DNA from 2 places in the Streptomyces sp. NPDC015220 genome. Region 2 is predicted to be linked to the other one. Evidence: riboswitches for the same ligand, from Rfam matches in the RefSeq annotation. Region 2 holds a riboswitch; the other holds the start of a gene.

Region 1 (14,148 bases), on a different contig from region 2:
CAGGCGGCGTCCGACGCCGAGGCGTGCAGCAGCTTGGGCAGCTCCGAGACGATCGGGATCACCAGGGTCTGCATCAGCGAGACCACGATGCCGCCGAAGGCCAGTACGGCCACGACTGCGTTGGGGTTGGGCGGGGCCTCGGCCGTGGTGGGCCGGACCTGTGCGTCGGACATGAGGGACGTCTCCGTGGAGGGCAGGGGTACTTGACTCAGGCAACCATAATTCGATTTGATTGACTTAAGCAAGTTGTATTCCGGCCAGAGGGAGGCCGGCGGCCCGCGAGGGGCCACCGGCCTCGTGCCGGGTCAAGGCGTCAGCTCAGCGTCTTCAGCGACTCCGCGTCGTACGGCCTCAGCTCCTCGGAGCGGCCCTGGAGCACCTTGGCCGCCCACTGCGGGTCCTGGAGCAGCGCGCGACCCACGGCGACCATGTCGAACTCGTCGCGCTCCAGGCGGTCCAGCAGGTTGTCCAGGCCGCCGATCGCCGCGCCCTCGCCCTGGAACGCCTTGAGGAAGTCGCCGTCGAGGCCGACCGAGCCGACCGTGATGACCTGCTTGCCGGTGAGCTTCTTGGTCCAGCCCGCGAGGTTGAGGTCCGAGCCCTCGAACTCCGGCAGCCAGTAGCGGCGGGTGGAGGCGTGGAAGACGTCCACGCCGGCCTCGGCCAGCGGGGCCAGGATCGCCTCCAGCTCCTCGGGGGTCTCGGCGAGGCGCGCGTCGTAGGCGTCCTGCTTCCACTGCGAGTACCGGAAGATGACGGGGAAGCCGGGCGAGACGGCGGCGCGGACCGCCGCCACGACCTCCGCCGAGAACTTCGTACGGGCCACCGCGTCGCCGCCGTAGGCGTCCGTACGGCGGTTGGTGCCCGCCCACAGGAACTGGTCGAGCAGGTAGCCGTGGGCGCCGTGGATCTCCACGCCGTCGAAGCCGATGCGCTCGGCGTCGGCGGCCGCCTCGGCGAACGCGCCGACGACGTCGTCGATGTCGGCCCGGGTCATCGCCTTGCCGGCGCCCTCCGTCCCGTCGGTCCGCAGCCCGGAGGGGCCGACCGCCGGCGCCTGCGGGAACGGCCCCCTGCCCTGCCTGCGGACCATTCCGATGTGCCACAGCTGCGGCACGATCGTGCCGCCCGCCGCGTGCACGGCGTCGGCGACCTTCGCCCAGCCCGCGAGCTGCTCCGCGCCGTGGAAGCGCGGCACCCGAGTGCTCTCCCCCGCCGACTCGTGCCCCACGTAAGTGCCCTCGGTGACGATCAGGCCGACACCCGCGGCGGCGCGACGGGCGTAGTACGACGCCACGTCCTCGCCCGGGACGCCGCCCGGGGAGAACATGCGGGTCATCGGGGCCATCGCGATGCGGTTCGGGACGGTCAGGCCGCCCAGCGCGACCGGACGGGAGAGGACGCGGGCCGCGCGGGAGGCGTTCTCGGGGACGGACTCGGACGTGGTGACGCTCATGGGACTCCTCGGCAAGTGCGGATACCAGACGGTATGTGCATGTGCATCAAGTCTGCGTCGTCGTCAACCCCGCCGTCCACCCCGGCATTCCGGCCCCGGGCGCCCGCGTTCCGGAGAACGCCGAGGGCGGCACCCCCTGTCTCCAGGGGGTGCCGCCCTCGGTACGCGACGGACGGGTCCGATCCTCGAAAGGATCAGAAGTCCATGTCACCGCCCGGCATGCCGCCGCCGGCCGGCGCGGCGGCCTTCTCCGGCTTGTCGGCGATGACGGCCTCGGTGGTGAGGAACAGCGCGGCGATGGAGGCGGCGTTCTGCAGCGCGGAACGGGTCACCTTCGCCGGGTCGATGATGCCCTCGGCGACCAGGTCGACGTACTCGCCGGTCGCGGCGTTCAGGCCGTGGCCCGGGGTCAGGTTGCGCACCTTCTCCACCACGACGCCGCCCTCGAGGCCGGCGTTGACGGCGATCTGCTTCAGCGGGGCCTCGAGCGCCAGCTTGACGGCGGCGGCACCGGTGGCCTCGTCGCCCTCGAGCTCCAGCTTCTCGAACACCTGGGAGGCCTGGAGCAGGGCCACGCCACCACCGGCGACGATGCCCTCCTCGACGGCCGCCTTGGCGTTGCGCACGGCGTCCTCGATGCGGTGCTTGCGCTCCTTGAGCTCCACCTCGGTGGCGGCGCCGGCCTTGATGACCGCGACACCGCCGGCGAGCTTCGCCAGGCGCTCCTGCAGCTTCTCGCGGTCGTAGTCGGAGTCGCTGTTCTCGATCTCGGCGCGGATCTGGTTCACGCGGCCGCCCACCTGCTCGGAGGAGCCGGCACCGTCGACGATGGTGGTCTCGTCCTTGGTGATGACCACCTTGCGGGCCTTGCCCAGCAGGTCGAGGGTGGCGTTCTCCAGCTTGAGGCCGACCTCCTCGGAGATGACCTCGCCGCCCGTGAGGATGGCGATGTCGCCGAGCATGGCCTTGCGGCGGTCGCCGAAGCCCGGGGCCTTGACGGCGACGGACTTGAAGGTGCCGCGGATCTTGTTGACGACCAGGGTCGACAGGGCCTCGCCCTCGACGTCCTCGGCGATGATCAGCAGCGGCTTGCCCGACTGCATGACCTTCTCCAGCAGCGGGAGCAGGTCCTTGACCGAGGAGATCTTGGAGTTGGCGATGAGGATGTACGGGTCCTCGAGCACCGCCTCCATGCGCTCCATGTCGGTGGCGAAGTAGGCGGAGATGTAGCCCTTGTCGAAGCGCATGCCCTCGGTGAGCTCGAGCTCCAGACCGAAGGTCTGCGACTCCTCGACGGTGATGACGCCTTCCTTGCCGACCTTGTCCATGGCCTCGGCGATCAGCTCGCCGATCTGGGTGTCGGCGGCGGAGATGGAGGCGGTGGAGGCGATCTGCTCCTTGGTCTCGACCTCCTTGGCCTGGTCGAGCAGGGCGGCGGAGACGGCCTCGACGGCCTTCTCGATACCGCGCTTCAGGGCCATCGGGTTGGCACCGGCGGCCACGTTGCGCAGGCCCTCGCGGACCAGCGCCTGGGCGAGCACGGTCGCCGTGGTCGTACCGTCACCGGCGACGTCGTCCGTCTTCTTGGCGACTTCCTTGACCAGCTCGGCGCCGATCTTCTCGTACGGGTCCTCGAGCTCGATCTCCTTGGCGATGGAGACACCGTCGTTGGTGATCGTGGGGGCGCCCCACTTCTTCTCGAGGACGACGTTCCGGCCCTTGGGGCCGAGGGTCACCTTGACGGCGTCCGCGAGCTGGTTCATGCCGCGCTCGAGGCCTCGCCGCGCCTCCTCGTCGAACGCGATGATCTTGGCCATGTGAAGTGGTCCCTCCAGGACTGGGGGTGATTCCTTCGGACCGCGCCCGCGCCCGCGACGGACGGCTCGCCGGCCTCGTGGTTCCTTGCCCCACCCGGCCCGCGGGCCTCACCGACCCGGTCCTCGTTGTCACTCTCACCTTCAGAGTGCTAACGCAATGATTAGCACTCGACCCCTGAGAGTGCAAGCGTCGGCGAAGTGGATCCGACGCGGGGCGGCGGTCGGACGGCGGCGGGCGGGAGCGCCCCAGGGGCCCGCACCGGCGCCCGCGCACCCGCGGACACGCCGCGGGTCGCGGCGTCCGGCGTCCGCCCCGTGGTCCGGCGCCCGCCCCGTGATCCGGCGTCCGCGCGCCCGTGGGCACACGCCCGCACGGACGGGCCCCCGCCGGACGGACAGGCCGAAGGGCCCGCACCCCCCGGCGGAGGTGCGGACCCTTCGAAGATCGCTTGCGGTGGTCGCGCGATTCAGGCCGTGACGCGAACCATGTCGGCCTGCGGACCCTTCTGGCCCTGCGAGATCTCGAACTCGACCCGCTGACCCTCTTCCAGCGAGCGGTAGCCGTCCATCTGGATCGCGCTGTAGTGGACGAAGACGTCCGCACCACCGTCGACCGCGATGAAGCCGTACCCCTTCTCCGCGTTGAACCACTTGACGGTGCCCTGAGCCATGCCTAACTCCCCTATTACTGGCCCTTGCACAGATCCACACTTCGCGGATCCGGGTCAGACCTCACCCCCCGTGGATCGGGGGCGTGCGCCGGAACGCGTCGACCGCGGCCGAATGTATCTGTCCAACTGCCGTCTGCAACAGGTCAATCGGACGAGAATTCTGGACGGGAGCGGTCCGGAATGTGGGGAGAATTCGCCACACTTCAGGGCAAGTCGGGCCCGACAAACAAGGCAAATGCCGCGAAAAGCCCGCGCACTTTGGCTACTTCTGATCGGCGGGCGGCAGGAAAAAGAGGCTTCCTGATCCGTTGGTCAGGAGCGCGTTCCCCAACTGTACCGCGCTCAACCACACAGAATTGCCCCCTCCGTTTCTCTCACGGAGGGGGCAATCGGACGAACGGTCGGTAATCGGAGTTACCTGAGGTAAGGCTCAGCCGCCGGCGACCGCCGGGATGATCGACACGCCGGCGCCGTCCGGGGTGGAGGTCTCCAGGCCCTGCTCGAAGCGGACGTCGTCGTCGTTGACGTAGACGTTGACGAAGCGGCGCAGCTTGCCCTGGTCGTCCAGGACGCGCGCGGCGATGCCCGTGTGGTTCTTCTCCAGGTCGGAGATGACCTCGGCGAGGGTCGCGCCCTCGGCGCTCACCTCGGCCCGGCCGCCGGTGTAGGTGCGCAGGATGGTCGGGATGCGAACGGTCACGCTCATGCGAGGCCAGCCTCTCGGAAGGAGTCCAGGTTCGGACGGATGGTCGCGGTCAGGCCGGTGCCCGCCACCGCGTCCAGGGTCTTCAGACCGTCACCGGTGTTGAGGACGACGGTGGTCTTGGCCGGGTCGAGGAGGCCGTTCTCGATCAGCTTCCTCGTCACGCCGACCGTCACACCGCCCGCCGTCTCGGCGAAGATGCCCTCGGTCCGGGCGAGCAGCTTGATCGCGTCGACCACCTGTTCGTCCGTCACGTCCTCGACCGCGCCGCCGGTGCGGCGCGCGATGTCCAGGACGTAGGGGCCGTCCGCCGGGTTGCCGATGGCGAGGGACTTGGCGATGGTGTTCGGCTTCTGCGGCCGTACCACGTCGTGCCCGGCCTTGAAGGCGGTGGACACCGGCGAGCAGCCCTCGGCCTGGGCGCCGAAAATCTTGTACGGCCGGTCCTCGACCAGACCGAGCTCGATCAGCTCCCGCAGGCCCTTGTCGACCTTGGTGAGCTGCGAGCCGGAGGCTATCGGGACGACGATCTGGTCGGGCAGCCGCCAGCCGAGCTGCTCACAGATCTCGTACGCCAGCGTCTTGGAGCCCTCGGCGTAGTACGGCCGCAGGTTGACGTTGACGAAGCCCCAGCCCTCGCCGGCCGGGTCGCCGATCAGCTCGGAGCAGAAGCGGTTCACGTCGTCGTAGTTGCCCTCGATGCCGACGAGCTCGCCGCCGTAGATCGCGGCCATGACGACCTTGCCCTGCTCCAGGTCGTGCGGGATGAAGACGCAGGAGCGCAGCCCGGCCCGGGCGGCGGCGGCGCCGACCGCGCCGGCCAGGTTGCCGGTGGAGGAGCAGGACAGGGTGGTGAAGCCGAAGGCGCGGGCGGCCTCCAGGGCCTGGGCGACCACCCGGTCCTTGAAGGAGTGCGTCGGGTTGCCGGAGTCGTCCTTCACGTACAGGCCGCCGGTCACGCCGAGTTCGCGGGCGAGGTGGTCGGCCTTGACGAGCTTGGTCCAGCCCGGGTTGATGTTCGGCTTGTCGGCCACGTCGGCGGGCACGGGCAGCAGCGGGGCGTAGCGCCAGATGTTCGCGGGGCCCGACTCGATCCGCTTGCGCAGCTCCTCGGTGTCGTAGGCCGAGAAGTCGTAGGCGATCTCGAGCGGGCCGAAACACTCCTCGCAGGCGAAGACCGGGCCGAGGGGCACGCGGTGACCGCATTCGCGGCAGCTCAGCGCCGCGGCGGGGCCGAGGTCTACGGTGGAGTCGGTGCTGCTTGCGACGGTCTGCACAGCCATGGAGGCGAGGCCCTTTCTCCTCATCTTCCTCACGACGCATCTCGCCGTGAGACGGATTTGGCACCTTCCCTAGCCGGGAGCCTCGCAATGGATCGTCGAGACCGGCTGGAGGGTTGCCGGGGCTTCATCGGGCCGTGTCCCTCTGCCCCTCTGGATGAGCGGTATTCGATTGTGGAGACGCGGCGACCCCGGCATGCGATGGTCATCCGCGTTGTTCAAGACTGTAACCGAAGGCCGGGACAGTGAGAGATAGTCGTCCGAACCGCGAGACAGATCACAGCATGATGTGATCCGCGCCCTGGCGCGAGCGGTGGCCGTACCGAGCAGGAGTTAAGGAGCCGTCGACCGTGCTGGAAGAAGTCGAGCGCTGGCTGAGGACGCGTTCCTGGTCCGTGACCGATCGTCCGCTCGCCACGGTCCTGGCCGCGAAGCGCGCGAGCGGCTCGACGGTCAGCGTGGTGCTGCCCGCGCTGAACGAGGAGGAGACGGTCGGTGACATCGTCTCCGTGATCCGCCGCGACCTGATGCGGCAGGCCCCGCTCGTCGACGAGGTGGTGGTCGTCGACTCGGGCTCCACCGACCGCACCTCGCGGGTGGCGGCCGCCGCGGGCGCCCGGGTCGTGCACCGCGACGCGATACTGCCCCGCATCCCGGCGGTCCCCGGCAAGGGCGAGGTGCTGTGGCGCTCGCTGCTGGTCACCCACGGGGACGTCGTCTGCTTCGTCGACGCCGACCTGCGGGACTTCTCCTCGGACTTCGTCACCGGGATCGTCGGCCCGCTGCTCACCGACCCCGGCGTGCAGCTCGTCAAGGCGATGTACGACCGCCCGCTGGCCGGCGCCGCCGGGCAGGGCGGCCGGGTCACCGAGCTGATGGCCCGCCCGCTGCTCAACATGCACTGGCCGCGGCTGGCCGGCTTCGTGCAGCCGCTCGGCGGCGAGTACGCCGCCCGCCGCTCGCTGCTGGAGCGGCTGCCGTTCCCGGTCGGCTACGGCGTCGAGCTGGGCATGCTGGTCGACGCGCTGCACCTGGTCGGCCTGGACGCGCTCGCCCAGGTCGACGTGGGCGAGCGCAAGCACCGGCACCAGGACGGGCAGGCGCTCGGCCGGATGGCCGCCGCGATCTACCGCACCGCCCAGCTGCGTCTGGCCCGCGGCCATCTGATCCGTCCCGCCCTGACCCAGTTCGAGCGCGGCGAGGACGGCTTCGAGCCGCGCACGTACTCCGTGGACACCGAGGAGCGCCCGCCGATGACCGAGATCGCGGAGTACGCCGCCCGGCGGGTGGCCTGAGACGGGCGGCGCGCGAGGGCGGCGCGAGGCGGGTGGCCTGAATCCCGCACCGCGCCGCGGTCGCCCGGCTACGAAGCCGGACCGTACGTTTGAGTGTTCGGGGGCCGGGCTAGGTTGAGGACCATGGCTGCTACGCACGGTGCCGGGGTGCTGGTCGCGTCCAATCGCGGACCGGTTTCGTACGAGGTGCACGAGGACGGCTCGCTGCACGCGAAACGCGGTGGCGGGGGGCTGGTCTCCGGACTGTCCGCCATCGGCCCGGACGCGGGCGCGGTGTGGGTGTGCGCCGCGCTGAACGACGCCGACCGGGAGGCGGTGCGCCGCTTCGAGGGCGGGCACAGGCTGCCGTCACAGGACACCGGCGGGCAGCAGGTCCGGATGCTGGACATCGACCCGGACGTCTTCTCCGACGCGTACAACGGCATCGCCAACTCGGTGCTGTGGTTCGTGCACCACATGCTCTACCAGACCCCGCTGGAGCCCGTCTTCGACGCGGAGTTCCGGCGCCAGTGGGCGTCGTACGAGGCCTACAACCGGGCGTTCGCCCAGGCGCTGGCGGAGGAGGCGGCCGAGGGCGCGGCCGTGGTGGTGCAGGACTACCACCTGACGCTGGTGCCGGGGATGCTGCGCGACTTCCGGCCGGATCTGCGGATCGGGCACTTCTCGCACACGCCGTGGGCGCCGGTGGACTACTTCCGGCTGCTCCCCGACGACATCGCCCGGCAGGTGCTGCACGGCATGCTGGGCGCGGACCGGCTGGGCTTCCTCACCCAGCGGTGGGCGGACGCGTTCGCCGGGTGCTGCGACGCCCTCGTCGGCGGGCTCGGGGGCACCCGGATCGGGGTGCACGGGCTGGGCGCGGACGCGGAGTTCCTGCGGGAGCGCTCGCACCGGGCCGACGTCAAGGAGCGGATGGCGGCGCTGCGCGAGGAGATCGGCGCGGCTCCGGACGGCGGTGCGCGCCGGACGATCGTCCGGGTGGACCGCACCGAGCTGTCGAAGAACATCGTGCGCGGTCTGCTGGCGTACCGGCAGCTGCTCCAGGACCGCCCCGAGTGGCGCGAACGGGTGGTGCACGTCGCCTTCGCCTACCCCTCGCGGCAGGACCTCGCCGTGTACCGGGAGTACACGGCCCAGGTACGGCGGCTGGCGGAGGAGATCAACGAGCGGTACGGGACGCCCGGCTGGACTCCGGTCGTGCTGCACGTCAAGGACGACTTCGCCCGGTCGCTGGCGGCATACCGGATCGCGGACGTGGCGCTGGTCAACCCCATCCGGGACGGCATGAACCTGGTCGCCAAGGAGGTGCCGGTCGTCTCCGACGCGGGGTGCGCGCTGGTGCTGTCCCGGGAGGCGGGGGCGTACGCGGAGCTGGGCGACGACTCGATCGCGGTCAATCCGTACGACGTGGTCGGTACGGCGGACGCGCTGCACGAGGCGCTGAGCATGGCGGGCCCCGAGCGGGCGGAGCGGAGCAAGCGGCTCGCGGCCGCCGCCACCGCCCTTCCGCCGGCCCAGTGGTTCCTGGACCAGCTGGGAGAGCTGGACGGCTGATCGGACGGCGCCCCCGGGTGCGCGGGGCTCCCCCGAGGCGCCGGGCACCGGCGGAAAGGCGCGCGCCCGCGATGTGCGCGGGGTCCTCCCGGGGCATCCGGCACCGGGAGACGGGCGCGCGCCCACGAGGTACGCGGGAATCCCCCGGAGCGCCCGGCACTCGGAGGAAGCCGCGTGCCCACGAAGCGCGCGGCCCTACCCGAGCCGGTCCGCCAGCGTCCTCAGCAGTTCCACCACGCCCGCCGGACCGTTCACCACCAGGTCGGCCCGCTCCGACAGCTCCGTTACCTCCGTGCTGCCGCTGCACACCAGGACGCCCGGTACGCCGTCGGAGCGCAGCTTCTCCACCGCGGCGAAGGCGGGGAGGTCGCCGAGGTCGTCGCCGGCGTAGAGGACCGAGGCGGCGCCCAGGTCGCGGACGTACTCCGCCAGCGCCACGCCCTTGTCCATGCCCGGGGGACGCAGTTCCAGGACCATGCGGCCCGGCTCGACGATCAGGCCGTGCCGGGCGGCCAGGTCGGCGAGGGGTCCGCGCAGCCCGTCGAAGGCGGCCTGCGGGTCCTCGGCACGGCGGGTGTGGACGGCGAGGGAACGGCCCTTCTCCTCGATCCAGGTGCCGTGCCAGGCGCCGATCCGGTCGAGGAAGCCCGGGAGTTCGGCGCGGACGGCGGCGACTCCGGGGTGCGGGGCCGGGGCGGTGACGTTCCCGGTGGCGGCGTCCCAGCGTTCGGCGCCGTAGTGGCCGAGGACGACGAGGTGCTCCAGGCCGGGTACGCCCGCGAAGCCGCCGTGCCGCACCGCGACGCCGGCCGGGCGTCCGGTGACCACCACGACGGCGGCCACCTTCGGGGCGAGGACGGCCAGCGCGGGCACCGCCCCCGGATGGGCCCGGGCCCGGTCGGGGTCGGGCACGATGGGGGCGAGCGTCCCGTCGAAGTCGAGTGCGATCACCGCCCGTTCCGGCCGCGCGAGGAGGGCGTCGAGACCGTCCCGCCCGGCCCGGGTGGCCGGCGTCGGCAGGGACGGGTCGAAGTCGGTCGAGGCGGTGTCCTGCTTGTCATGGCTGCCCATGTGCCGAACCTATCCACACTCGGCCGGGCCCACTCCTCCACAGCGCCGGGACCGGCCCGTGCCGTCCGCCGCTCCCGTCGTCGCCGCGGCGGGCCGGATCACCGCCGGGCCGGGCCGGGGCCGAGTCGCGTCGGGCCGCCGCCTCACCGCCCGGACCGGCGGGTCTCCCGTATCCGGCGCAGGCGGTTCACCGTGACCGGGTCGTGCGCCAGCGCGCGGGTGTCGTCGAGGAGGGCGTTGAGGAGCTGGTAGTAGCGAACGGGTGACAGGCCGAGCTCCTCGCGTATCGCGCGCTCCTTGGCGCCGGGGCCCAAGAAGCCGCGCCGCTCCAGGGCGAGGATGTCCCGTTCCCGGCGGCCGAGCCGCCGCTCCTCGCCCGGGCCCTGCCCCCCGGCCCCGGCCGCGGCCTCGCCTTCGCCTTCGCCTTCGCCTTCGCCTTCGCCGGAAGCCTGGCCACCGGCCCCGTTCCCGCCGAGGGTCCGGCCACCGGCCTCGTCCTCGCCGGCAGGGGACCGGCCATCCTCCTCATCCCCGCCGGAGCTCCGGCCACCGGCCTCGCTCCCGCCGAGGACCCGGCCGCCTTCCTCGCCTGCGCCGGGGGCCCGGCCAGCGTCCTCGCCCCGGCCCGAGGTCCGGTCGCCGCCCTCGCCCCGGGGGCGCTCGTCGTCCCGCTCGTCCATACCCGGCACGGTAGCTCGCGGCGCCGACAACCACGCGGGCCGACCGCCGGGGCCGCCCCGGGCGGGGCCCGAGGGGCCGTGAACCGAGCCCGACGGAACCCGCGGGACTCGGTCCGGCTCGCGGCCCGGCACTGTCCGGACGGGAGTCCCTAGCCCGCGCTCTGCGCGCTCTCCACCTGGGACGCCGTGGTCTGCAACTGGTTCAGGATCGCGGTGGGGTCGCCCTCGGGGCTCACCGTCCGGCCGATCTCCTTCTTGATGTCCGCGCTGACCTGCGCCCAGGACGTCTTGCCGAACGGATAGAGCTGGGCGAGCGGCAGCTCCTCCAGGAACGGCCACAGGTTCTTGTCCTCCTGCGCCGCGCTCATCGCGTCCGAGGCGGAGCTGGTGACGGGCAGCAGGTCGTACTCGCGGGAGAAGTCCAGGACGTTCTTCTCGCTGTAGACGAAGTCGAGGAAGTCGCCGATCTGGTCCTTGTGGCCGTGCTTCTTGAAGGCCATCATCCAGTCGGTGACGCCCATGGTCGCCTTGGGCGTTCCGTTCCTGCCCGGCACCGGCACCATGCCGAACTTCACGCCCCCCTTCGTGGCCTGCTGCATCAGCGTGGGGTGGCCGTCGAGCATGCCGACGTCGCCGGCCGCGAAGGCCGAGAACGCCTTCGCGCGGTTGAGCTTGCCGGGGGCGACCGGGCCGGTCAGGCCCTTGCCGACCAGCTCGTCCTTGAGCCAGGTGAACGTCTCGGCGTTCTCCGGGGAGTTGATGGTGTAGGTGCCGATGTCGTCGGTGTAGCCGGCCCCGCCGCTCAGCAGCCACTGAAGGGTCTCGGCCTGCGCCTCCTCGGGGCCCAGCGGCAACGCGTACGGGTACTTCACCCCCTTGGCCTTCAGCGCCTGGGCGTCGGCGGCGAGCTGGTCCCAGGTCTTGGGCGGGGTGGTGATGCCCGCCTGGGCGAAGAGGGTCTTGTTGTAGAAGAGCACGCGGGTGGAGGCGGCGAACGGGATGCCGTACTGCACGTGGCGCAGCTGTCCCGCCTCGGAGAGCTGGCCGAGGAAGTCGGCCTGCACGGGGATGGAGAGCAGGTCGTCGGCCTTGTAGAGCAGGCCCTTGTCGGCGTAGTCGGCATAGGCGCCGATCTGCGCCATGTCGGGCGGGTCGCCGGCGTCGGCCATCTCCTTGACCTTGCGGTCGACGTCGGTCCAGGGATAGACGCTGACCTCGACCTTCACGCCCGGGTGCCGGGACTGGTAGTCCCGGGCCAGCTGGTCCCAGTACTTCTGCGAACCGTTGGCCGCGGAGTCCCCGTAGTCGGCGGCGACCAGTCGGAGGGTGACGTCGGAGGAGCCCGTGCTCCCGCAGCCGCCGAGAACCGCCGTCATGCCCACTGCGGACACCACCGCGATCATTGCTTTACCGCGCCGCTGCACTGCCTCTTCCGCCCCTGCCGTCTCGCCGTTCACCATGTGGACACGATAGGTCTACACCACGTGAGTGGACTAGACCTCTCGCGGGTCGAAGGGCCACACTGTCCCCCGTGAGACACGTCATCGCTCTCGATGTGGGCGGCACCGGGATGAAGGCCGCGCTGGTCGCCGCCGACGGCGCGCTGCTGCACCAGGCACGCCGCGCGACCGGTCGCGAGCGCGGGCCCGACGCCGTCGTCGAGAACATCCTCGGCTTCGCCGCCGAGCTGCGGGCGCTGGGCGTCGAGCGCTTCGGCGAGCCGGCCGCCGCCGCGGGCGTCGCCGTCCCCGGCATCGTCGACGAGGAGCGGGGCGTCGCCGCCTACGCGGCCAACCTCGGCTGGCGCGACGTACCGCTGCGCGACCTGCTCGCCAAGCGGCTCGGCAGCCCGGTCGCCCTGGGCCACGACGTGCGCACCGGCGGGCTCGCCGAGGGCCGCATCGGCGCGGGCAGGGGCGCGGACCGGTTCTTCTTCGTGCCGCTGGGCACCGGGATCGCGGGGGCCATCGGCATCGACGGCCGGGTGGAGGCGGGCGCGCACGGCTTCGCCGGCGAGATCGGCCACATCGTCGTGAGGCCCGGCGGCATCCCCTGCCCGTGCGGGCAGCGCGGCTGTCTGGAGCGCCTCGCGTCCGCGTCGGCGGTCAGCCAGGCCTGGGCCGAGGCGTGCGGGGACCCCCGGGCGGACGCCGCGGACTGCGCCAAGGCGGTGGAGTCCGGGGACGCACGGGCACAGGCGGTCTGGCAGGAGGCGGTGGACGCGCTCGCCGACGGGCTGGTCACCGCCCTCACCCTGCTGGACCCGCGCACGCTGATCATCGGCGGCGGTCTCGCCGAGGCGGGGGAGACCCTGTTCGCACCGCTGCGGGAGGCCGTCCGCCGCCGGGTCACCTTCCAGAAACTGCCGTCGATCGTCCCCGCCGCCCTCGGGGACACCGCCGGATGCCTGGGCGCGGGCCTCCTCGCCTGGGACCTCCTCAACACTTCCAACTTCCCGGAGGTAGCCACCTGATGGCCGCTAGCAAGGTTCTCACCGGAGCCCGGGTGGTGCTGCCCACCGGGATCGTCGACGGCGGCCGCGTGATCGTCGACGGCACGCGGATCGCCGACCCCGGCACGGCCGCGGCCGACGCCGAGACGATCGACGCCACCGGACACTGGCTGGTCCCCGGGTTCGTCGACATCCACAACCACGGCGGCGGCGGCGCCTCCTTCTCCGGCACGGCCGACGAGGTCATGACCGCCGTCCGCACCCACCGGGCGCACGGCAGCACCACCCTCGTGGCCTCCACCGTCACCGACGACATGGGCATCCTCACCAAGCAGGCCGGCCTGCTGTCGGAACTCGCCGAGCAGGGCGAGATCGCGGGCGTCCACTTCGAGGGACCGTTCATCTCGCCGTGCCGCAAGGGCGCGCACTCCGAGGCCCTGCTGCGCCACCCCGACCCGGCCGAGGTCCGCAAGCTGATCGACGCGGCCCGCGGGCACGCGAAGATGGTCACGCTCGCCACCGAGCTGCCCGGCGGCATCGACTCCGTACGGCTGCTCGCCGAGCACGGCGTGATCGCGGCGATCGGGCACACCGACGCGACGTACGAGCAGACGGTGGAGGCGATCGACGCGGGCGCCACCGTCGCCACCCACCTGTTCAACGCGATGCCGCCGGTCGGCCACCGCGCTCCCGGTCCGATCACCGCCCTGCTGGAGGACGAGCGGGTCACGGTCGAGCTGATCAACGACGGCGTGCACCTGCACCCGGCCGCCCTGGAGCTGGCCTTCCACCACGCCGGCGCGGCTCGGGTCGCCTTCATCACCGACGCCATGGACGCCGCCGGCATCGGCGACGGCCGCTACATGCTCGGCCCCCTGGAGGTCGAGGTCGCCGAGGGCGTGGCACGGCTGGTGGAAGGCGGTTCCATCGCCGGTTCGACGCTGACCCTGGACCGGGCCTTCCAGCGCGCGGTGACCGTCGACCGGCTGCCGGTGGAGGACGTGGTGGCCGCGCTGTCCACCAACCCGGCCCGGCTGCTCGGACTGGACGACCGGGTGGGCTCCCTGGAGCCCGGCAAGGACGCCGACCTGGTGGTCCTGGACCAGGACTTCGCGCTCAAGGGCGTGCTGCGGCGCGGCGAATGGGTGGTCGATCCGCAACTGGGCTGA
Region 2 (14,148 bases):
GATGTTCGCGACGCCGCTGTTCGCCGGCTTCACGAACTGGATCATGCCGCTGCAGATCGGCGCCCCGGACGTGGCCTTCCCCCGGCTGAACATGTTCGCCTACTGGCTGTACCTGTTCGGCTCGCTGATCGCGGTGGGCGGCTTCCTCACCCCGCAGGGCGCGGCCGACTTCGGCTGGTTCGCCTACGCGCCGCTCTCGGACGCGGTGCACTCGCCGGGCATCGGCGGCGACATGTGGATCATGGGTCTGGCCTTCTCCGGCTTCGGCACGATCCTCGGCTCGGTCAACTTCATCACCACGATCATCTGCATGCGCGCGCCGGGCATGACCATGTTCCGCATGCCGATCTTCGTGTGGAACGTGCTGCTGACCGCGGTGCTGGTCCTGCTGGCCTTCCCGGTCCTGGCCGCGGCCCTGTTCGCGCTGGAGGCCGACCGCAAGTTCGGCGCCCACGTCTTCGACGCCGCCAACGGCGGAGCCCTGCTGTGGCAGCACCTCTTCTGGTTCTTCGGACACCCAGAGGTGTACATCATCGCGCTGCCGTTCTTCGGCATCATCAGCGAGGTCATCCCGGTCTTCTCCCGCAAGCCGATGTTCGGCTACATGGGCCTGATCGGCGCGACCATCGCCATCGCGGGTCTGTCCGTGACCGTGTGGGCCCACCACATGTACGTCACCGGCGGTGTGCTGCTGCCGTTCTTCTCCTTCATGACCTTCCTGATCGCGGTACCGACCGGTGTGAAGTTCTTCAACTGGATCGGCACCATGTGGAAGGGCTCGCTGTCCTTCGAGACACCGATGCTGTGGGCGACCGGCTTCCTGATCACCTTCACCTTCGGTGGTCTGACCGGCGTCATCCTGGCCTCGCCGCCGATGGACTTCCACATCTCCGACTCGTACTTCGTGGTGGCCCACTTCCACTACGTCGTCTTCGGCACCGTCGTCTTTGCGATGTTCTCCGGCTTCCACTTCTGGTGGCCGAAGTTCACCGGCAAGATGCTCGACGAGCGACTCGGCAAGATGACCTTCTGGATGCTGTTCATCGGCTTCCACGGCACCTTCCTGATCCAGCACTGGCTGGGCGCCGAGGGCATGCCGCGCCGGTACGCCGACTATCTGGCGGCCGACGGCTTCACCGCGCTGAACACGATCTCGACGATCTTCTCCTTCCTGCTCGGCCTGTCGATCCTGCCGTTCTTCTACAACGTCTGGAAGACGGCCAAGTACGGCAAGCCGGTCGGCGTCGACGACCCGTGGGGCTACGGCCGCTCGCTCGAGTGGGCGACCTCCTGCCCGCCGCCGCGGCACAACTTCCTCACCCTGCCGCGGATCCGCAGTGAATCCCCGGCGTTCGACCTGCACCACCCGGAGATCGCCGCGCTCGACCAGCTCGAGAACGCCGGTCACGGTGAGAAGGCCCTCGCTGGTGGCAAGGAGGCCGGCAAGTGAAGATCCAGGGCAAGATGTTCATCTGGCTGAGCGTCTTCCTCCTCGTCATGGCCATCGTCTATGGCGTGTGGTCGAAGGAGCCTGCCGGCACCACCGCTCTCTTCCTGTCCTTCGGCCTGAGCATCATGGTCGGCTTCTACCTGGGCTTCACGGCCAAGCGGGTGGACGCCGGCGCTCAGGACAACAAGGAGGCCGACGTCGCGGACGACGCCGGCGAGCTGGGCTTCTTCAGCCCGCACAGCTGGCAGCCGCTCGCCCTCGGCGTCGGCGGCGCGCTCGCCTTCCTCGGCGTGGCGCTCGGCTGGTGGCTGCTGTACTTCGGCGCCCCGCTCGTCCTGATCGGGCTGTGGGGCTGGGTCTTCGAGTACTACCGCGGTGAGAACCGCACCCAGTGACACGCTGAACACCCGGGAACCCGGGCCCTCCGCAGGGAGGGCCCGGGTTCCTCGTTCTCCGCCCCATTCCTCGTCCTCCCGCCGCACAGCGGTCTCACCGCGCACCGCACGGCAGCCGCCGACGCCGTACGCCGGCCACCGCACGGCAGCCCTCCGCGGCCGTACGGGAGCCGCCCCCACGGCCGCACGGCAGCCCGCCGCAGCCGTGTACGGGAGCCGGACGAGCGTCGCCCGAACGGTCGATTTATCGCGCCGAAGTTGACGGAGCTACCTAGCGTGATGCCATGAGCACCACTCCGCGCACGCGTACCCGCACCGTCGTCAGCTGCGCCCTGCTGGTGTCCGCCCTCGGCGCGGGCGCCACCGCCTGCGGCCCGGGCGGCAACCCGCTGGCCGCCACCCCGTACGACGCGGCGGACGAGATCTCCTTCAGCGGTCCCACGGACGCCGGGAAGAAGGCCGATCCGGACAAGCCCCTGGTGGTCACCGCCGAGAGCTCGGACGGACGCATCACGGACGTCACGGCCACGGACTCCACGGGCCGTCACGTCTCCGGTGAGCTCGCCGCCGACGGCAGCCGCTGGCACAGCACCTCGGCGCTGGCCGCGGGCACCCACTACACGGTCACGGTGAGCACGGAGGACGACGACGGCGCACCAGGCCGCAAGGTCCTCACCTTCGACACCAGCAAGCCCACCGCCCAGAAGCACCTGAACGTGAAGTTCGGGCCGGACGCGGGCACCTACGGCGTCGGACAGCCCATCACGGCCGAACTGGACCAGCCCGTCAAGGACAAGGCCCAGCGCACCGTCGTGGAGCGCGGCCTGCGGGTCGAGTCCACGCCCGCCGTGCAGGGCTCCTGGTACTGGGTGGACGACAAGCACCTGCACTACCGTCCCAAGGGCTACTGGCCCGCCCACGCCACCGTCGCGGTCCGCAGCGACCTGGAGAACATCCGGATCGGCGACCGGCTGTGGGGCGGCGCCGCCAAGCCGCTGACCCTCACCACCGGCGACCGCGTCGTCGCCGTCACCGACGCCGCCGCGCACCGGCTGACGGTGTACCGGAACGACGAGAAGGTCAAGGAGATCCCCATCACCACGGGCAAGCCCGGCTTCGAGACCCGCAACGGCGTCAAGGTCATCCTGGCCAAGCAGTACCTCGTGCGGATGAAGAGCTCGACGATCGGCATCGCGGCGGGCTCGTCGGACTCCTACGACCTGTCGGTGTACTACGCCGCCCGGGTGACCTGGAGCGGGGAGTTCGTCCACGCCGCCCCCTGGTCCGTCGGCTCCCAGGGCATGGCCAACGTCAGCCACGGCTGCACCGGCATGAGCACCCCCAACGCCAAGTGGTTCTTCGACTTCGTCCACGAGGGCGACATCGTCCAGGTCGTCAACTCCAACGGCCGGCCGATGGAGACCTTCGACAACGGCTTCGGCGACTGGAACCTGGCCTGGCAGAAGTGGCAGCAGGGCAGCGCCCTGCACGGCGGTGCCCAGGGCGCCGGTACCCGGACGGACACGGCCGTACTGCGCCCGATGAGCCTCTGAGGCGACCCACCCGGGAGCAGGGAACGGGGGCCGCACCGGTGTGCGGCCCCCGCCTCGTGTGCGCGCGGCCCGGAGCCGCGGGACCGGGCCGTCCCAAGCCGTCAGGCCCCCGCCAGCGCCTTCTTCCTCAGCAGCCCCGCCAGCGCGGCGGCGAACTCCACCGGCTCCACCGGCAGCGTCACCGCCGCGTCGGCCCGGCTCCAGGTGGCCAGCCACGCGTCCTGGGGCCGGCCGATGAGCAGCAGCACCGGCGGGCACCGGAACACCTCGTCCTTGATCTGCCGGCACAGTCCCATGCCGCCCATGGGCACGGCCTCGCCGTCCAGGACGCAGACGTCGATCCCGCCCCTGTCCAGCTCCTTGAGCACCGCGGCGGGCGTGGCGCACTCCAGGAACTCCACGACGGGCGCGTCCTGGGCCGGCCTGCGGCCGGTGGCCAGCCGGACCTGCTCCCGGGTGCCTGCGTCGTCGCTGTAGACCAGCACCGTGGCGGTCGCCTGCATTGTTCCTCCACGCATCTCAGAACAGCATTGGTCGGGAACTCATCGGGAACTTCCGGGTACCGATGGCGCGGATGCTACTCCTCCCGACTCGTGGTCAACACCGCCTGGAACACGTCTTCGATGGGCCATACGGGCTGGACACACCCCCCAGACACTCCGAACGGCACCCCCCGGAGTGAGGGCGGGATAAGCGACCGACATAATGTCGGTCGTGGCGACAGCAACGACAGTAGAAACCGGGCACGCGCACCCGTCGGTCAACAGGCCGAACCTCACCAGCGTCGGAACCATCATCTGGCTGAGTTCCGAGCTGATGTTCTTCGCGGCCCTCTTCGCGATGTACTTCACCCTGCGATCGGTGACGGGTCCGGCGCACTGGAAGGAGATGGCGGACCACCTCAACGTCCCCTTCTCGTCGGCGAACACCACGATCCTGGTGCTCTCCTCCCTCACCTGCCAGCTCGGCGTCTTCGCCGCGGAGCGCGGTGACGTGAAGAAGCTCCGGGGGTGGTTCATCCTCACCTTCATCATGGGTGCGATCTTCATCGGCGGTCAGATCTACGAGTACACCAGCCTGGTGAAGGAGGACGGGCTCTCCCTGTCCTCCGACCCGTACGGCTCGGTGTTCTACCTGACCACCGGCTTCCACGGCCTGCACGTGACGGGCGGTCTCATCGCCTTCCTGCTGGTCCTCGGCCGCACCTACGCGGCCCGGAGGTTCACCCACGAGCAGGCGACCGCGGCCATCGTCGTGTCCTACTACTGGCACTTCGTCGATGTCGTCTGGATCGGCCTCTTCGCCACGATCTACCTGATCAAGTAGCCGACGAACCGATCCAAGTCCGCATTGCATCGACGCAGAAGATCCTGACACCGGGGTAATCCGTGAAAAAGCTCTCCGCACGACGACGCCATCCGCTGGCGGCGGTCGTCGTCCTACTTCTCGCGCTGGCGGCCACGGGGGGGCTGTACACCGCGTTCGCGCCCGCGAGCAAGGCGAAGGCCGACGACTCCGCCCAGTCCCTCACCATCGAGGAGGGCAAGAAGCTCTACGAGGTCGGCTGCGCAAGCTGCCACGGCAAGGGTGGTCAGGGCACCACTGACGGTCCGAGCCTCGCGGGCGTGGGCGCGGCGGCAGTCGACTTCCAGGTCGGCACCGGCCGCATGCCGGCACAGCAGCCGGGCGCGCAGATCCCGCGCAAGAAGGTCATCTACACCCAGGCCGAGATCGACCAGCTGGCGGCGTACATCGCCTCCCTGGGCGCCGGTCCCGCCGTGCCGACGAAGAACCAGTACAGCCCGGAGGGCGCGGACATCGCCAAGGGCGGTGAGCTGTTCCGCACCAACTGCGCGCAGTGCCACAACTTCACCGGCAAGGGTGGTGCGCTCACGCACGGCAAGTTCGCCCCGGACCTCGAGGGCGTTCAGCCGAAGCACATCTACGAGGCCATGCAGACCGGCCCGCAGAACATGCCCTCCTTCCCCGACACCACGATGTCGGAGAAGAACAAGAAGGACATCATCGCGTACCTGAACGCGGTCAACAGCGACAAGACGGAGAACCCCGGCGGTCTCGAGCTGGGCGGCCTCGGGCCGGTCAGTGAGGGTCTCTTCGCTTGGATCTTCGGACTCGGCGCGCTGATCGCCGTCGCCGTGTGGGTCGCCGCCCGGACCGCAAAGGCCAAGAAGTCATGAGTAGCCAAGACATTCCAGAAGAGAACCTGCCCGCAGAGCAGGGCACGGCGCACGGCGCCGTAGGCGTCGCGGACGAGAAGAACCCGTTCGCCGACCCGGGCCTGCCGCCGCACGAGCACCGGATCCAGGACGTCGACGAGCGGGCCGCCAGGCGGTCCGAGCGCGTCGTCGCCATGCTGTTCACGGTGTCGATGCTGGCCACCATCGGCTTCATCGTCTCCTACGTGGCGATCCCGAACGACAAGTCGATCTACGTCTGGCCGCTCGGGCACATCAGCGCGATGAACTTCGCGCTGGGCCTGACGCTGGGCGTGGCGCTGTTCTGCATCGGCGCGGGCGCGGTCCACTGGGCGCGCACGCTGATGTCGGACGCGGAGGTCGCCGACGAGCGTCACCCGATCGAGGCGTCGCCCGAAGTCCGTGCGAAGGTCCACGCGGACTTCAAGCAGGGTGCCAAGGAGTCCGCGATCGGCCGCCGGCCGCTGATCCGCAACACCATGCTGGGCGCGCTCACGCTGGTGCCGTTCTCCGGTCTGTTCCTGCTGCGCGACCTGGGCCCGCTGCCCAAGGAGACGCTCCGGCACACGATGTGGGCCAAGGGCAAGCGCCTGGTGAACATGAACACCAACCTGCCGCTGCGTCCCGAGGACGTCCAGGTCGGTTCTCTCACCTTCGCCAAGCCCGACGGCCTGGAGGAGGCGAACGAGGACTTCCAGACCGAGATCGCCAAGGCCGCCCTGATGATCGTCCGGCTCCAGCCGGAGAACATCAAGGACAAGCGCGAGCTGGACTGGTCCCACCAGGGTGTCGTGGCCTACTCGAAGATCTGCACCCACGTGGGCTGCCCGATCTCCCTGTACGAGCAGCAGACGCACCACGTGCTGTGCCCGTGCCACCAGTCCACCTTCGACCTCTCCGACGGAGCCCGAGTGATCTTCGGTCCCGCCGGTCACGCCCTGCCGCAGCTGCGCATCGGCGTGGACAGTGAGGGTTACCTCCAGGCGCTCGGCGACTTCGAGGAGCCCGTCGGTCCTGCATTCTGGGAGCGCGGATGAGTACTTCAGCGAGCAACGAGCCGACCCGCTCGCGCGGGAAGGCACCGGCCGGCGAGAAGCTCGCCGACTGGGCCGACGGCCGGCTGGGCATCTACAGCCTGGCCAAGGCCAACATGCGCAAGATCTTCCCCGACCACTGGTCGTTCATGCTGGGTGAGGTCTGCCTCTACAGCTTCCTGATCATCATCCTCACGGGTGTGTATCTGACGCTGTTCTTCCACCCGTCGATGAACGAGGTGGTCTACCACGGCAGCTACGTCCCGCTCCAGGGACAGCTGATGAGCGAGGCGTTCAACTCGACCCTGCACATCTCCTTCGAGGTGCGCGGTGGTCTGCTCATCCGGCAGATCCACCACTGGGCCGCGCTGATCTTCCTCGCCGGCATGTTCGTGCACATGATGCGCGTGTTCTTCACCGGCGCGTTCCGCAAGCCGCGTGAGGTCAACTGGCTGTTCGGCTTCCTGCTGTTCGTCCTGGGCATGTTCACCGGCTTCACCGGTTACTCGCTCCCGGACGACCTGCTCTCCGGCACCGGTGTCCGCTTCATGGAGGGCGCGATCCTGTCCGTGCCGATCATCGGCACGTACATCTCGTACTTCCTCTTCGGCGGCGAGTTCCCCGGTCACGACTTCGTGGCCCGGTTCTACTCGATCCACATCCTGCTGCTGCCGGGCATCATGCTCGGCCTGGTGGTCGGCCACCTGATCCTGGTCTTCTACCACAAGCACACCCAGTTCGCGGGTCCCGGCAAGACCAACAACAACGTCGTCGGCATGCCGCTGCTGCCGGTCTACATGGCCAAGGCCGGAGGCTTCTTCTTCCTGGTCTTCGGCGCCATCGCGGCCATCGCGGCGATCGCGCAGATCAACCCGATCTGGGCCATCGGCCCCTACCGGCCGGACCAGGTGTCCACCGGCGCCCAGCCCGACTGGTACATGGGCATGGCCGAGGGTCTGATCCGCGCCATGCCGGGCTGGGAGATCAACTTCTGGGGCCACACCCTGGTCCTGGGCGTGTTCATCCCGCTGGCGCTGTTCGGCGTGGTCCTCGCGGCCATCGCGCTCTACCCGTTCATCGAGGCCTGGGTCACCGGTGACCGTCGCGAGCACCACATCCTGGACCGTCCGCGCAACGTCCCGACCCGTACGGCCTTCGGCGCCGCCTGGATCGCCTGGTACTTCGTGCTGCTGGTCGGCGGTGGCAACGACCTGTGGGCCACCCACTTCCACCTGTCGATCAACGCGATCACCTGGTTCGTGCGCATCGCGTTCTTCGTGGCGCCGGTGGTCACGTTCGTCGTCACCAAGCGGATCTGCCTCGGCCTCCAGCGCCGGGACAAGGACAAGGTGCTGCACGGCCGCGAGTCGGGCATCATCAAGCGCCTGCCGCACGGCGAGTTCATCGAGGTCCACGAGCCGCTCAGCCAGGAGCAGCTCTACACCCTGACGGCCCACACGCAGTACGAGCCGGTCGAGATCGGCCCGACGGTCGACGAGAACGGTGTCGAGCGCAAGGTCGCGGGTACGGCGAAGCTGCGCGCCAAGCTCAGCAACGCCTACTACGGCGAGGACAACCAGATCCCGAAGCCGACTGTCGAGGAGTACAAGGAGATCACGAGTGGCCACGGCCACCACTGATCACTGAACCCTGAGCGTCGCCACGCCACGGTCGAAGGGCCCCGTCCGAACCCCGGACGGGGCCCTTCGCGGTGCCCGGGGCTGGATAGGGTGGTACCTGTTCGAGACATGTGTCCCGCGGGCCGGGACACCGACCCAGGAGCGGCTTATGAGCGCTGTGACCCCCGCTGGAGGCGACACCGCGGCGGCCCGTTCCTGGCCCGCCCTGCTGAACGGCCTGCTGGAGCGGCGGGACCTCACCGCCGACGACACCGCCTGGGCCATGGACAGGATCATGGGCGGCGAGGCGACGGACGCCCAGATCGCCGGGTTCGCGGTGGCGCTGCGGGCCAAGGGCGCGACCGTCGAGGAGATCACCGGGCTCGTCCGCACGATGTACGAGCACGCGAACGTGATCCAGGTGCCCGGCGCCACCGTCGACATCGTCGGCACGGGCGGCGACGGCGCGAAGACGGTGAACATCTCCACCATGTCGTCGATCGTCGTCGCCGGCTCGGGCGCGAAGGTCGTCAAGCACGGCAACCGGGCCGCTTCCTCCGCCTCCGGAGCGTCCGACGTGCTGGAGAAGCTGGGCGTCAACCTCGACCTGACCCCGCGGCGGGTGGTGGAGGTCGCCGAGGAAGCCGGCATCACCTTCTGCTTCGCGGTGAAGTTCCATCCGGCACTGCGCCATGTGGGCGCGGCCCGCGGTCAGTTGGGGATCCGGACGGTGTTCAACCTGCTGGGCCCGTTGACCAACCCGGCCAAGGTCAGGTCGCAGGCGGTCGGCGTCGCCGTGGCCCACGAGGCGCCGATCGTGGCGGGCGTCTTCGCCGAGCGCGGCAACTCCTCCCTGGTCTTCCGGGGCGACGACGGCCTCGACGAGCTGACCACCACCGCCACCTCCCGGGTGTGGGTGGTCCAGGACGGCCGGGTCACCGAGGAGACCTTCGACCCGCGGGACGTCGGTCTTGAGCTGGTGCCGGTGGAGGCGCTGCGCGGCGCCGACGCCTCGTACAACGCCGAGGTCGCGCGCCGGCTGCTGGACGGCGAGCGGGGCCCCGTGCGCGACGCCGTGCTGCTGAACTCGGCGGCGGCCCTGGTGGCCCTGGAGCCGGGCTCCGGGACGCTGGTGGAACGCATCCGCGCCGGGATGGAGCGGGCGGCGGAGTCGATCGACAGCGGTGCGGCCGGGCGCACGCTGGACCGCTGGGTGGCGGCCAGCAACGCGTAGCGCCCCCGCGAGGGCGTCCGCCGGGCCCGAGGGCCCCGGTGCCTGACGCCCCGGCCCGGCACGGCCCGCCGGGCGGCGCCCGACGGGCCGTGCGAGCGCGCGGTCCCGCGATCCGGACACGGGTTGCGGGACCGCGATCACTTCGCGTACGTTCCTGTCCAGGTCATGAGTGACAGCCATGTGGCCCCGGCCGGCTGTCCGGCAACCCTCCGTCCGTGGCGGGGTGCCCCGGGTGAAGACCAGGTCGTAGGCAGCGAGGTCTACGGCAAGCGCGGACCCCTCGCACGCTTCTCGGAAAGCGTGGGGCCAGGGGTCCTGGTCGTACGAGGGAGCCTTCCGTGAGCAAGCGAATGCGCTAGGGCCGCAGAGCCCCGCCTCCGCGTATCCCCTTTCACCTTTTCCCCGCGCCGAGCCGCAGCCGCGACCGGATCGTCGACCGTACCCGTGAAACGGCCGCTCGCGCGGTGAATTCAGCCTGCTCGCACGGGAGTTCCCCCATGTCTGTCTCCATCGCCGCCGCCGCCGACCGTTCCGTTCGCGCCCCGCTGCCCGTTCTGGGACGGGATGTCACCGTGCCGCTGGTGACCGGTGGCACGGTGCCCTACGCCGCCCTCGACTACGCGGCCAGCGCCCCCGCCCTCCAGCGGGTCTGGGACGACGTGGCGGCGTACGCGCCGTACTACGGCAGCGTCCACCGCGGCGCAGGCTACCTCTCCCAGCTCTCCACCGACCTGTTCGAGAACGCCCGCCGGACGGTCGCGGAGTTCCTCGGCTGCCGGGCGGAGGACCAGGTGGTGTTCACACGGTCCACCACCGACTCCCTCAACCTGCTGGCCCGCGCCCTGCCCGCCGGCTGCCGGGTGTTCGTGTTCGAGACCGAGCACCACGCCTCGCTGCTGCCGTGGCGCGACGCGCGGGTGACGTACCTCGACGCCCCGCGCACCCCGGAGCAGGCCGTGGCGACCCTGGAGCGGGCCCTCGCCGACCGCGAGCCGGGCCGCCCGGACGGGGAGCACCCCGAGGGCCCGGCGCTGGTCTGCGTCACCGGCGCCTCGAACGTCACTGGTGAGCTGTGGCCGGTACGGGAGCTGGCCGCGGTCGCCCACGCGCACGGCGCCCGGATCGTCCTGGACGCCGCCCAGCTCGCCCCGCACCACCCGGTGTCGGTGACGGATCTCGACGTCGACTGGGTCGCCTTCTCCGGCCACAAGCTCTACGCCCCGTTCGGCGCCGGCGTGCTGGCGGGCCGCGCGGACTGGCTGCGGGAGGCCGAGCCGTACCTGGCCGGCGGCGGCGCGAGCCGCAGGGTCGGCCGGCGCGCCGACGGGGGAGTGGACGTCGAGTGGCACCAGGACGCCGCCCGCCACGAGGCCGGCTCCCCGAACGTCATCGGCGCCTACGCCGTCGCCTCGGCCTGCAAGGCGCTGACGGAGGCCGGTTTCGACGCCCTCGTGGCCCGGGAGCGGTACCTGATCGGCAGGGTGCGCGCCGGGCTCGCCGAGGTGCCCGAGGTCAGGGTGCTGTCGCTGTTCGGGGACGACGCCCCGCGGGTCGGGGTGATCTCGTTCGTCGTCGAGGGCTGGAACAGCTCGCACTTCGCCGCCGCGCTCTCCGCCGAGTACGGCATCGGCGTGCGCGACGGACTGTTCTGCGCCCATCCGCTGGTGCGCACGCTGCTCGGCGGTGACCCGCAGGCCCAGGGCGAGTGCGGCGCCCCCGAGGCCGCGCCGGGGGAGAGGTCGCTGAACGCCGTCCGCGTCAGCTTCGGCGCCGGCACCCCCGACGAGCACGTCGAACGCTTCGTGACGGCGGTGCGGGAGCTGGTCCGCGACGGCGCGAAGTGGCGGTACCGCACCGAGGACGGCCGCTGCGTCCCCGCGGTGTGACCCGACGGCCCACGGAGGCGGTGTTCAGGCGGTCAGGAGTCCAGTCCGATCGCGAACGCCGCCTCCAGGTCGTGCTGCGAGTAGGTGCGGAACGCGACGTGCGTGTCCGTCGCCTCCACACCGGGGATCTTGCTGATCCGGCCCGGGATGATCTCCGCCAGGTCCTCGTGCCGGCCCGCCCGCACCATGGCGATCAGGTCGTAGGTCCCGGTGACGGAGAAGACCTCGCTCACGCTCTCCAGCGCGGCGATCCGCTCGGCGATCTCGGGAATCCGGTCCACGCTGGTCTTGATGAGGACGATCGCGGTGATCACGGCTGGTTCTCTCCCTCGGGGGCCGGAGCAGGGGCGGACTTCACTCTAGTCTCCCGTCCGTCCGCGGCCGCCGCCCCGCCGGGACGGCGCCGCGGCGCCCGCCCCCTCCCGAACCGCGCCCAGGCGTAGGCGAAGCCCAGGCCGAAACCCACCACGTGGGCCAGGTAGGCCACGCCGGGGCCCTGGGTGGCCCGGCCGGCCCCCAGCCACTGCAGGGCCGCCCAGAACGGCAGCACGATCCACGCGGGCAGCCGCAGCGGCAGGAAGAACAGGAAGGGCAGCACACTTGTCACCCGGGCCCGGGGGAACAGGTAGAGAAAGGCGCCGAGGACCGCGGAGATCGCCCCCGAGGCTCCCACCAGGGTCTGCTCGGAGGTGGCGTGGGCGGCGGCGTAGCCCAGCAGGGCGAGGTAGCCGCAGCCGACGTAGAACAGCGTGAACCGGACGCGGCCCATGCGTTCCTCGGTCATCGCCCCGAAGACGTGGAGGAAGAGCATGTTGCCGAGCAGATGCACCCAGCCGCCGTGCACGAACAGGGCCGTGGCGGGAGTGAGGGCGGCCCGCGGCGAGCCGGCGAACAGGTCGGCGGGGATCACGCCCCACCGCCGGAAGTAGGCCCGCTGGGCGCGCAGCAGCCCCTCTCCGGTGCCGTGGGCCGGATCGAGACCGGCTGCCGGACCGATCACGAAGACCAGGCAGCACAGGGCGATGAGGGCGGAGGTGACCGGCGCCGGCGTCGTCCGCACCGCCCTGAGGGCCCTGACCGTCCGGACGGCCACCGTGTTCCTGTAGCTGGTCATGTGCACAGAGCATGGCGTAACGGGACGCATCGGCACGGACCGCCTCGCCGCCGTGGACACCCGGGCGGCGAGTGCCCGGCAGGCCGTAGGGTTACGAGCCAACGCCCGGGAAGGCCGGCGCGTCACGGACACGAGAAGAAAGCGAGCGGCCACGATGACGGTTCCCCCGCCGACCGCCACGACGCGGTGGCGCTGCACCCTCTGCGGCAACCTCACCCGCTTCGACGTGACGCGTTCGTCGAAGGTCGTCGAGTACGTCCACCTCGATCTGGCCGGCGAACCCACGGTCGAGGAGCGCGAAGTGGTCAGTGAGACCATCGAGTCGGTGCGCTGCCGCTGGTGCAACGCACTGGACCAGGTGGAACTCGTGGACAGGCCGGGCGCCGGCTCCTGAGCGGAGCGGTTCCCGCACAGGCGGCCCCCCGGGGGGCCGGGCTAGGCATTGGGGTGACGGATGGCGGAGACACGAGGCGGGGAGCCGGGCGACGGCGCCGCTGAGGTGCTCGACCGTCCGCTGCCCGACGGCGTGCGCCGCCGGGTCGTGCAGATCGTGGCCGACGCCTTCGGCCGGCTGACCGTCGGCGAGCTGCCGGCCCAGCTGCGGCAGTACGCCCGGTTCGCCCCCAACCGCCGGGCGAAGTTCGCGGGCAACGCGATGGCGGCGGCGCTGGAGAGCGACCCCCTGTTCCGGCAGCGGGTCGGGGAGAAGTTCAGGGAGGACCAGCCGGAACTGTCCGACGCGCTGGACTCCTGCTCCCCGCCCCCGGCCGCGGACCCGCTCGACGTGGCGGCCGCGGCCTACGTACTGCGGCCGGCGGGCTGGGTGAAGCTGGTGACCGCCGCCGGCGAGGAGGTCCAGCGGGCCCACGCCGAGCGCGCCGACGAGGAGAGCCGCGCCGAGCTGGAACGGCTGCGCGCGGATCTCGCGGCGGCCCGCGAGCAGACCCGCACGGAGACCGAACGGCTGCGCGCCGAACTGGACGCGGCCAGGAAAGAGACCGAGTCGCTGCACCGCAAGCTGCGCGCCGCGCTCAGCGACGTCAAACGCGGCGAGGCGGCGTTGCGCAGGGCGCGCGGCGAGACGGAGGCCGCGCGCGCCGAGGGCCAGACGCAGGTGTCGGCCGCCGAGAGCGAGACCCGGCGGCTCAAGGCGCGCCTGGCCGAGGCGGAGTCCGCCCTGGAGACCACCCGCCGGGCGGCCCGCGAGGGGCGCAGCGTGGAGGACATGAGGGTGCGGCTGCTGCTGGACACCGTGCTCGACGCGGCCCAGGGGCTGCGCCGGGAGCTGGCGCTGCCGCCGGTGTCCGTACGGCCCGCCGAGACCGTGGACGCGGTCGAGCCGGGGCGGATGACCCCCAAGGACATCGCCGCCCGCGCCCTGTCCGAGCACGACCCGGCCGTCCTCGACCAGCTGCTGGCGCTGCCGCAGGCGCACCTGGTCGTCGACGGCTACAACGTCACCAAGACCGGCTATCCCCAGATGCCGCTGGAGAAGCAGCGGCTCAGGCTGCTCGGACAGCTCTCGCAGCTGGCCGCGCAGACCGGGGCCGAGGTCACCTGCGTCTTCGACGGGGCCGAGCTGGCGGCGCCGGTGCTGCTGGCGCCGCCGCGCGGGATCCGGGTGCTGTTCTCCAAGCCGGGCGTCAC

The links. A riboswitch is a leader RNA that binds a small molecule or an ion and turns the genes downstream of it on or off. The one in region 2 is predicted to bind S-adenosylmethionine.
Region 1: linked by a shared signal. The riboswitch ahead of thrC (threonine synthase) and the one ahead of ACF061_RS01770 (aminotransferase class V-fold PLP-dependent enzyme) in region 2 are both predicted to bind S-adenosylmethionine.

What each region holds. Positions count from the first base shown of each region.
Region 1 covers NZ_JBIBUK010000029.1:42,892-57,039, forward strand. Annotated here, with positions in the region: gene ACF061_RS34955 (MFS transporter) at 1-173, opposite strand, end outside; gene ACF061_RS34960 (NADH:flavin oxidoreductase) at 314-1,456, opposite strand; gene groL (chaperonin GroEL) at 1,651-3,273, opposite strand; gene ACF061_RS34970 (cold-shock protein) at 3,741-3,944, opposite strand; gene ACF061_RS34975 (MoaD/ThiS family protein) at 4,375-4,650, opposite strand; gene thrC (threonine synthase) at 4,647-5,930, opposite strand; SAM riboswitch class I at 5,948-6,091, opposite strand; gene ACF061_RS34985 (glucosyl-3-phosphoglycerate synthase) at 6,278-7,222, shown strand; gene ACF061_RS34990 (trehalose-6-phosphate synthase) at 7,346-8,776, shown strand; gene otsB (trehalose-phosphatase) at 8,972-9,847, opposite strand; partial or broken gene ACF061_RS35000 (DUF3263 domain-containing protein) at 9,991-10,221, opposite strand; gene ACF061_RS35005 (ABC transporter substrate-binding protein) at 10,677-11,930, opposite strand; gene ACF061_RS35010 (ROK family protein) at 12,059-13,000, shown strand; gene nagA (N-acetylglucosamine-6-phosphate deacetylase) at 13,000-14,148, shown strand.
Region 2 covers NZ_JBIBUK010000001.1:318,676-332,823, reverse strand. Annotated here, with positions in the region: gene ctaD (cytochrome c oxidase subunit I) at 1-1,450, shown strand, start outside; gene ACF061_RS01810 (cytochrome c oxidase subunit 4) at 1,447-1,845, shown strand; gene ACF061_RS01805 (Ig-like domain-containing protein) at 2,130-3,398, shown strand; gene ACF061_RS01800 (hypothetical protein) at 3,500-3,901, opposite strand; gene ACF061_RS01795 (heme-copper oxidase subunit III) at 4,104-4,724, shown strand; gene ACF061_RS01790 (c-type cytochrome) at 4,787-5,596, shown strand; gene ACF061_RS01785 (Rieske 2Fe-2S domain-containing protein) at 5,593-6,651, shown strand; gene ACF061_RS01780 (cytochrome bc complex cytochrome b subunit) at 6,648-8,288, shown strand; gene trpD (anthranilate phosphoribosyltransferase) at 8,437-9,501, shown strand; SAM riboswitch class IV at 9,663-9,779, shown strand; gene ACF061_RS01770 (aminotransferase class V-fold PLP-dependent enzyme) at 9,999-11,387, shown strand; gene ACF061_RS01765 (Lrp/AsnC family transcriptional regulator) at 11,420-11,701, opposite strand; gene ACF061_RS01760 (rhomboid family intramembrane serine protease) at 11,698-12,501, opposite strand; gene ACF061_RS01755 (hypothetical protein) at 12,656-12,895, shown strand; gene ACF061_RS01750 (NYN domain-containing protein) at 12,956-14,148, shown strand, end outside.